2 regions of the Escherichia sp. E4742 genome follow, and region 1 is predicted to be linked to the other one. Evidence: predicted binding sites of a transcription regulator. Region 1 holds the regulator's gene; the other holds the start of a gene.
The links. Region 1 encodes Fur, which represses iron uptake genes when iron is present. Its sites were predicted from a motif close to ATAATAATGAGAACNACTATCAA; they were not measured.
Positions count from the first base shown of each region.

Region 2: feoA (ferrous iron transporter A) is a predicted target of Fur. The motif match lies at 1,915-1,937, and genes of this name have one in related genera.

Region 1 covers NZ_CP040443.1:3,703,969-3,708,403, reverse strand. Annotated here, with positions in the region: gene ybfF (esterase) at 109-873, shown strand; gene ybfE (LexA regulated protein) at 1,013-1,306, shown strand; gene fldA (flavodoxin FldA) at 1,446-1,976, shown strand; gene uof (fur leader peptide) at 2,186-2,272, shown strand; gene fur (ferric iron uptake transcriptional regulator) at 2,265-2,711, shown strand; gene chiQ (ChiQ/YbfN family lipoprotein) at 2,968-3,294, opposite strand; gene chiP (chitoporin ChiP) at 3,344-4,435, opposite strand, start outside.
Region 2 covers NZ_CP040443.1:1,632,795-1,637,229, reverse strand. Annotated here, with positions in the region: gene feoB (Fe(2+) transporter permease subunit FeoB) at 1-1,559, opposite strand, end outside; gene feoA (ferrous iron transporter A) at 1,576-1,803, opposite strand; gene FEM44_RS07990 (Tex family protein) at 2,260-4,435, opposite strand, start outside.

The sequences.
Region 1 (4,435 bases):
AAGCCTGGCTTGCAGAAAAAATCGGATTAAACCTTATTTGTTGCAGCCCTGTGGCACAATGGTCAACATAATACCCTAACCCAACTACACGAAAAAAAGAACTTTGCCATGAAATTGAATATCCGCGCGCAATCTGCACAAAATCAGCACAATAATTCTCCCATCGTCCTCGTCCACGGGTTGTTTGGTAGCCTTGACAACCTCGGCGTGCTGGCGCGCGACCTGGTAAACGATCACAATATCATCCAGGTTGATATGCGTAACCACGGACTTTCGCCACGAGATCCACACATGAATTACCCGGCGATGGCCCAGGATCTTGTTGATACTCTGGATGCGCTGCAGATCGATAAGGCGACATTTATTGGTCACTCAATGGGGGGGAAAGCTGTGATGGCACTGACCGCGTTGGCGCCCGATCGCATCGAGAAACTGGTAGCGATAGATATCGCTCCGGTGGATTATCACGTACGCCGTCATGATGAAATTTTCGCAGCTATCAACGCGGTCAGTGGATCCGACGCGCAAACGCGCCAACAGGCCGCTGTAGTGATGCGCCAATATATTAATGAAGAGGGCGTGATTCAATTCCTGCTGAAATCTTTTGTTGACGGTGAGTGGCGTTTTAACGTGCCAGTATTATGGGATCAGTATCCACATATTGTTGGCTGGGAGAAAATTCCGGCATGGAACCACCCTGCTCTGTTTATTCCTGGCGGCAATTCCCCGTATGTTACTGAACAGTATCGTGATGATTTGCTGGCGCAATTCCCACAAGCACGGGCGCATGTCATTGCAGGCGCGGGTCATTGGGTACACGCAGAAAAACCGGATGCTGTGCTGCGGGCTATCCGTCGCTATCTTAATGATTAACGCAACTGATTAAAAACCCAGCGTCCGCGCGGCATTCCGCGCGTGGGCGTTGGCGAGATTCCTCACGCTGTTGTATTATGGCGGGCTATCCATCCGGGCAGGCGCCTGGCTGATTGTTTCCCCCGAAGTCACCAAGATCATGGCCAAAGAACAAACGGACCGTACGACATTAGATCTGTTCGCGCACGAGCGTCGACCGGGACGACCGAAAACCAATCCGCTTTCGCGCGATGAACAGCTGCGTATTAATAAACGCAACCAGCTAAAACGCGACAAAGTACGTGGCCTTAAGCGTGTCGAACTGAAGCTGAACGCGGAAGCTGTCGAGGCGCTGAACGAGCTGGCGGAGTCGCGCAATATGAGCCGTAGCGAACTGATCGAAGAGATATTGATGCAGCAACTGGCGGCGCTGCGTAATCAGGGCATCGTTTAAATATCCACTTTCGTGTAGCACAGTGTGCAGTCCTGCTCGTTTGCTGATTCCGCAAGACTGCCTGTTCTGCTATGATTGCCTTTATCCGTGGGCAATTTGCCACCCCCATTTCAATAAGTTTCAAGAGGTTATTTCACTCATGGCTATCACTGGCATCTTTTTCGGCAGCGACACCGGTAATACCGAAAATATCGCAAAAATGATTCAAAAACAGCTTGGTAAAGACGTTGCCGATGTCCATGACATTGCAAAAAGCAGCAAAGAAGATCTGGAAGCTTATGACATTCTTCTGCTGGGCATCCCAACCTGGTACTATGGCGAAGCACAGTGTGACTGGGACGACTTCTTCCCGACTCTCGAAGAGATTGATTTCAATGGTAAACTAGTTGCGCTGTTTGGCTGTGGCGACCAGGAAGATTACGCAGAATATTTCTGCGACGCCTTAGGCACCATTCGTGACATCATTGAACCGCGCGGCGCGACCATCGTCGGTCACTGGCCAACTGCGGGCTACCATTTCGAAGCATCAAAAGGTCTGGCGGATGATGACCACTTTGTCGGCCTGGCTATCGACGAAGACCGTCAGCCAGAACTGACCGCCGAACGTGTAGAAAAATGGGTAAAACAAATTTCTGAAGAACTGCATCTCGACGAAATTATCAATGCCTGATGTACTGCGGCGTAGACTCATGTCTACGCCGTATTAATAGATAATGCCAATCAAAATAATTGCTACAAATTTGTAACTTTTGCCGTAGTACCTGTACAATGTTCCAGTATTGAAGTGGCCTTGCCGATGTAAATGTAAGCTAAGCCACGTTTTTATTAACAATATTTGCCAGGGACTTGTGGTTTTCATTTAGGCGTGGCAATTCTATAATGATACGCATTATCTCAAGAGCAAATTCTGTCACTTCTCCTAATGAAGTGAACCGCTTAGTAACAGGACAGATTCCGCATGACTGATAACAATACCGCCCTAAAGAAAGCTGGCCTGAAAGTAACGCTTCCACGTTTAAAAATCCTGGAAGTTCTTCAGGAGCCGGACAACCATCACGTCAGTGCGGAAGATTTATACAAACGTCTGATTGATATGGGTGAAGAAATTGGTCTGGCTACGGTATATCGTGTACTGAACCAGTTTGACGACGCCGGTATCGTCACCCGCCACAATTTTGAAGGCGGCAAATCCGTATTTGAACTGACCCAGCAACATCACCACGATCACCTGATCTGCCTCGACTGCGGCAAGGTTATTGAATTTAGTGATGAATCAATCGAAGCGCGTCAGCGTGAAATTGCCGCAAAACATGGCATTCGCCTGACTAACCATAGTCTCTATCTTTACGGTCACTGTGCCGAAGGCGATTGCCGCGAAGATGAGCACGCGCACGAAGGCAAATAAGTCAGCCAGAACGAGAAAAGCCAACCTGCGGGTTGGCTTTATATTGTTGGCATAATGCGCTTTGTTCGTGCCGGATGCGGCGTGAACGCCTTATCCGGCCTACAAATCATCTCAAATTCAATATATTGCATTAAAAGATAGGCCTGATAAGCGCAGCGCATTAGGCAAACTGGCGTTTGCCATAAGTCTCAAGCCAACCTACGGGTTGGCTTTTTTATACAAGGGAAATAAGAAAAGCGAGAGTTACAGCCCTCACTTATTTGTTATTACTGCGAATTTCCTGCCAGACCTTATCACAATCGGCTTTCACAGCCTGGTCATTACCGGTTTGCGTTGCCTGGATGCACTGCTGATAATCCAGCACGCGGACGCTTTCCTGCTCGGCAAATTGCTGATGTTGTTTCTCTTTCTTCAGCACGTTTAACACGCTCTGACAGGCTTCAATTTTTTCCGGCGAACCTTGCGCGGTATTGATACAGGCGCTGTACGCCTCTTTCAGGCGGCTGTCTTCCTGTGGCGCGGTTGATTGCGCACAAGCCACCAGCCCCGATGCCATCATGGCGATGAGAATCAGTTTTTTCATAGCGAATTCCTCAAATGTGCGGCAGGCACAAAACCTGCCGCGTCGGGCATCAGAAGATGGTGAATGGTGCGATTACCATGAATTTCACGTCGCGCTCATCCTGGAAGATGTTACCGTAACCGCCGCCCCAGCTTGGGATGTCGGAGTGGTTGTCGTATTCGGTGAAGTGCAGTTTGAACAACGTGCCTTTGGCGCGACCGTCCTGAATGGTGTAGACCGCATCCAGGCTGTAAGCTGACTCTTCGATAGTCCGGTTCTTGTCGTAGTACGCATCTGGATTGCTCTGCCAGGTCGCAGGTTTAGCATCCCATGCGTAAACGTAGGAAGCGCCGATGGCAAAGCCTGGAAGATTCCAGTTTTTCAGGTCATACATCGCGCCGAAGAAGACCGCTTTTTCGCCGTTGGCGTTAAAGTCAGAACGGTTATCCCACCAGATATCCAGGCGACCGTTCGAGGAAGCGTAGGTTGGGGTCATACGTTGCAGGAAGTATCCCTGCTGACCGTCAGCTTTAACCCAGGTGCCTTCGAGGCGCAAATCCACTACGTCAGCCGCCCGGTAACCAAAGGTCAACGCCTGCAACCAGGCAGTGCCGTCGTAAAGATCGTTGACGCTGCGATCGTCAACTTTATCGCGCGTACCGTAGAATTGGTAGCTGGTGGTTAGCGGGCTACCGGCGATATCAAATTTATAGCTGGCTTTGGCAAAGTACTGATCGATATACCCTTCCGCCTGACCAAACGCCGCTTCCAGCACGAAGTTATTTTTGAAGTCGTATTTCGCACCGATGGAGTGCAGATAATCAACTTTGGTGGTTTTATCGTTCTGATAAAACTCATCCATTTCCAGATGCCACGGCGCTTTGTATTCGTTGGTCCACATGTAGGAGAAACTCAACGCACCAGCATCGCCGTAATCAAAATTCGCCCCGGCTTCCGCACCCTGATAAGTACCCGGCATAAAGCTCCAGTGCGGCGCTAACAGCGTTTGACCAGTTGGCTGAATGTAACCTGCCCTCGCCCACACCGGACCGTATTTAAATTTGGCCGCTGCTTTATACAGGCTTATACCGCTTTTGTCGCCGGACCAGTCTTCGTCATAGGCTTTATTACTTTTTGAAAACGCGATTTCGTTCGGGTGGGA
Region 2 (4,435 bases), 2.1 Mb from region 1:
ATAATCACTTTACCGGCGCGCAGGACAAAGCCTTTCAAACGCTGCCAGGTCTGGATAATCAGACTCTTAACGTGTGGTACGTGGTAGACCGGCAGCTCCATGACAAACGGCGTCGCTTCACCGCGCATGATGGTGTACTTGAGCATCAGGCCAGTCAGCACCGCCATCACGATACCCAGCATATACAGCGAGAAGACCGCCAGCGCGCCGTTCTGCCCGAAGAAGGCTGCCGCAAATACTGCGAAGATAGCCAGACGCGCGCCGCAGGACATAAACGGTGCCATCATAATGGTCATCAGGCGTTCACGCGGCGCATCAAGAGTTCGCGCGCCCATTACCGACGGTACGTTACAACCGAAACCAACGATCAGCGGCACAAAGGATTTCCCCGGCAAGCCCAGCGCCTGCATCAGACGGTCCATCACAAACGCCGCACGCGCCATATAGCCGGAATCCTCGAGGAAGGAGAGGAACAGGTACATCATGCCGATCTGCGGCACCAGTGGCAGCACGGTGTTAATACCGCCGCCCAGGCCCTGGGCGAGGAAGATAGTCAGCCAGTCCGGGAAGTGGAGCGTGTAGCCAATCCACTGAATACCATGCACAAAGAGTGCTACGGAACCGACGTCAAACAGCGGCTGTAACGCCCCGCCGATGTTGATAGCCAGCAGGAACATCAGGTACATCACAAAGAGGAAAATCGGCAGACCGAGGAAACGGTTGAGCACGATTTTATCTACCGCAGTGGTGAAACGGCTGGGTTCTGCCGTCAGGGTGTTGCTTACCACATCGCAGATAGCAGCAATACACTGGTAACGCGCATCTGCAATATGCAGTGCCGGATCGTCCATCTCATTACGCAGACGGGCAAGGGCTGCATCCAGATGCTGCGACGCTTCACCGGCGTAGGCGCGGCTGTAAATATCGCCTTCCAGCATTTGCAGGCCCAGCCAGCGACGTTGTTTCAGCGGGATGTCGGAAGGCATCACTTTCGCCAGCGAGTCGGCTTCATTGATTAGCGGCTGGGCGTAATGCACCAGTTCTACATTGTCGTTGGCTTTGTAGCGGTCAATTGCCAGTTTCAGAGCTTCGATACCGCGACCACGCGTGGAAACCAGTGGAACTACCGGGCAGCCAAGACGCGCCGACAGCGCATCAATTTCAATGCGAATATTTTGTTTCTCGGCAATGTCGAGCATGTTCAGCGCCACGATGCAGGGAATGCCGAGTTCCAGCAGCTGTAGCGTCAGGTACAGGTTACGCTCAAGGTTAGACGCATCCACCACGTTAATCAGCAGATCGGCGTCGCCACTCAAAATGTAGTGGCAGGCGATTTGCTCGTCCAACGACGTCTGCGATGAAATAGTAGTCAGAGAATAAGTACCGGGCAGATCCACCAGCGTGACCTGATGATCGGTGGTGGAGAACTGACCCTCTTTACGTTCGACGGTAACGCCAGCCCAGTTTCCTACACGCTGACGTGCTCCGGTGAGCTGGTTAAATAAGGTTGTCTTGCCAGAATTTGGATTACCAATTAAGCCAATGGTTAATTTTTTCATTGTTATTCTCACCGTATTAACAGGAAACCGCTTCCACTTCTAATAAGGCCAGATCTTTTTTCCGTAATACCAGGCTCACACGACGGGTTTCGATATGAATGGGATCGCCGAGTGGAGCGACGCGCACCACATTAAAAGAGGAGCCAGGTAACATGCCAAGAGAAAGCAGTTTTTGGCGATATGCCGGGCTGATTTCACGGGAAAAGCCAGTGATTTTCCACGCAGTATCTGGAGTGTATTGCATAGGTGCCTACTTGTTTCTCATTAACTGGATAACTACCTCATGGGGCGTTTGACAGCGACATGAGACCAGATGATTTGCCAACGAAGGAGAGATTAAATAATCAACAGTACAATGATAATGAGAATGGTTTCTATCAGCAATACTTAAAATGTGTGCGAATGTTGGTTTAGATAATAATCTGACTCAATGTTGATGTGGCTCAAGGTTATATCGCAGCCAAAATATAATTCGAATGACGAATTATTAGGGCGGGTTAATGTTTGATTAAGGTTTCAGTTGTTAATGAGGTGATAAATATTAACGGAATATATTGTGAGTTTGGCTGTGGAATAAATATGCCGGAGAATATCTCCGGCACTTTTATGTCAGGCAAGGCGTTCGTTGCCAGATGCGGCGTGAACGCCTTATCTGGCCTACGATTTCGTGAAAATTTGAACAGTAGGCCAATCAGGGTGTTTAACGCTTTTTACCCATTGCTGCCGCCAGCGCATCCATCATCGCGCTGTTACCGGCAGGCTGCGCTTCACGCCCACGCGGTTTGGCTGCCGGGCGGTTGTTTTGCGGGCGATCGTTACCGCCGCCGCGACGAGCGTTGGTTTCGCCAGGCTGCTCGTCCAGACGCATAGTCAGGGCGATACGTTTACGCTGAAGATCCACTTCCAGCACTTTCACCTTCACAATGTCGCCCGCTTTCACCACGGTATGCGGATCCTCCACAAACTTGTTCGACAAAGAAGAGATGTGAACCAGTCCGTCCTGATGTACGCCGATATCAACAAAAGCACCAAAGTTGGTGACGTTGGTCACCGCGCCTTCGAGGATCATACCCGGTTGCAGGTCGTTCATTGTCTCGACGCCATCAGCAAACTGAGCGGTTTTAAATTCCGGACGCGGATCGCGACCCGGTTTTTCCAGCTCTTTGATGATGTCAGTTACTGTCGGCACACCGAATTTCTCATCAGTAAAGTCAGACGCTTTCAGGTTACGCAGTTCGCTGCTGTTACCCATCAGATCTTTCAGCGCCTGCTGCGTTGCTGCCAGAATGCGTTCCACCACCGGATAGGCTTCCGGGTGAACGGTAGACGCGTCCAGCGGGTTATCACCGTGGTTAATGCGCAAGAAGCCCGCACACTGCTCGAAGGCTTTCGGCCCCAGACGGCTGACTTTCAGCAGTTGCTGTCGGTTCTGGAACTGGCCGTTCTCATCGCGCCAGGCCACGATGTTTTGCGCCATCATGCGCGTCAGGCCCGCTACGCGAGTTAACAGCGGAACAGAAGCGGTATTCAGATCAACGCCAACGGCGTTTACGCAGTCTTCTACTACTGCATCCAGCTTGCGGGCCAGTTGCGTCTGGCTGACGTCATGCTGATACTGACCCACGCCGATAGATTTCGGATCGATTTTCACCAGCTCCGCCAGCGGATCCTGCAAACGGCGGGCGATAGATACTGCGCCACGCAGAGAAACGTCGAGATCCGGGAACTCCTGCGCTGCCAGTTCGGAAGCTGAGTAAACCGATGCGCCTGCTTCGCTGACGATCACTTTCTGCGCGGTAACTTTCGGGAACTGCTTCTGGACATCAAGATAGAAACGTTCGGTTTCGCGGGAAGCCGTACCGTTACCGATCGCTACCAGTTCAACATTATGTTTTTCACACAGGGCGGCAACGGTCATCGCCGCCTTTGCGGCCTGTCCGGTGTGCGGATAAATGGTATCGGTTGCTACCAGTTTGCCTGTTGCGTCGACCACCGCGACTTTTACCCCGGTGCGCAGACCCGGATCGAGGCCCATCGTCGCACGCAGTCCGGCAGGGGCCGCCATCAGCAGATCGTGCAGGTTACGGGCAAAGACATTAATCGCTTCATCTTCCGCACGTTCGCGCACGGTCCCCATCAGTTCTGTTTCCAGATGCATCAGCACCTTGATGCGCCAGGTCCAGCTCACCACGCCTTTGCGCCAGCTATCCGCCGGGGCATTGTTCAGGCGCAGGCCGAGATGATCCATGATGATTTGCTCGCAATAGCTCTCTTTTGGCGGCTCATCGAACTGCGGATCGGCATTCAGCGAAAGCTGGAGTATGCCTTCGTTACGACCACGGAACATCGCCAGCGCGCGGTGAGAAGGCACCGTTGACAGCGGTTCGTGATGATCGAAATAGTCGCGGAATTTTGCCCCTTCCTCTTCTTTACCGCTCACTACGGTCGACACCAGATGCGCGTTCTTCCACAGATAATCACGCACTTTCGCCAGCAGCGCGGCATCTTCGGCAAAGCGTTCCATCAGGATATAACGCGCGCCGTCCAGCGCGGCTTTGGTATCTGCCACGCCTTTATCGGCATCAACATATTGTGCAGCGGCGACTTCTGGCGTGTGTGATGGATCGCTCCACAGCAGGTCAGCCAACGGCTCAAGCCCTGCTTCAATGGCGATTTGCCCGCGGGTACGACGTTTCGGTTTGTAAGGCAGGTAGAGGTCTTCGAGTTCGGTTTTGCTCAAGGTAGCGTTGATGGCATTCGCCAGCTCGTCGGTGAGTTTACCTTGCTCAGAAATGGACTTGAGAATAGCCTGACGTCTCTCTTCCAGCTCGCGCAGATATCCCAGACGCGTTTCCAGATTACGCAGCTGCGTGTCA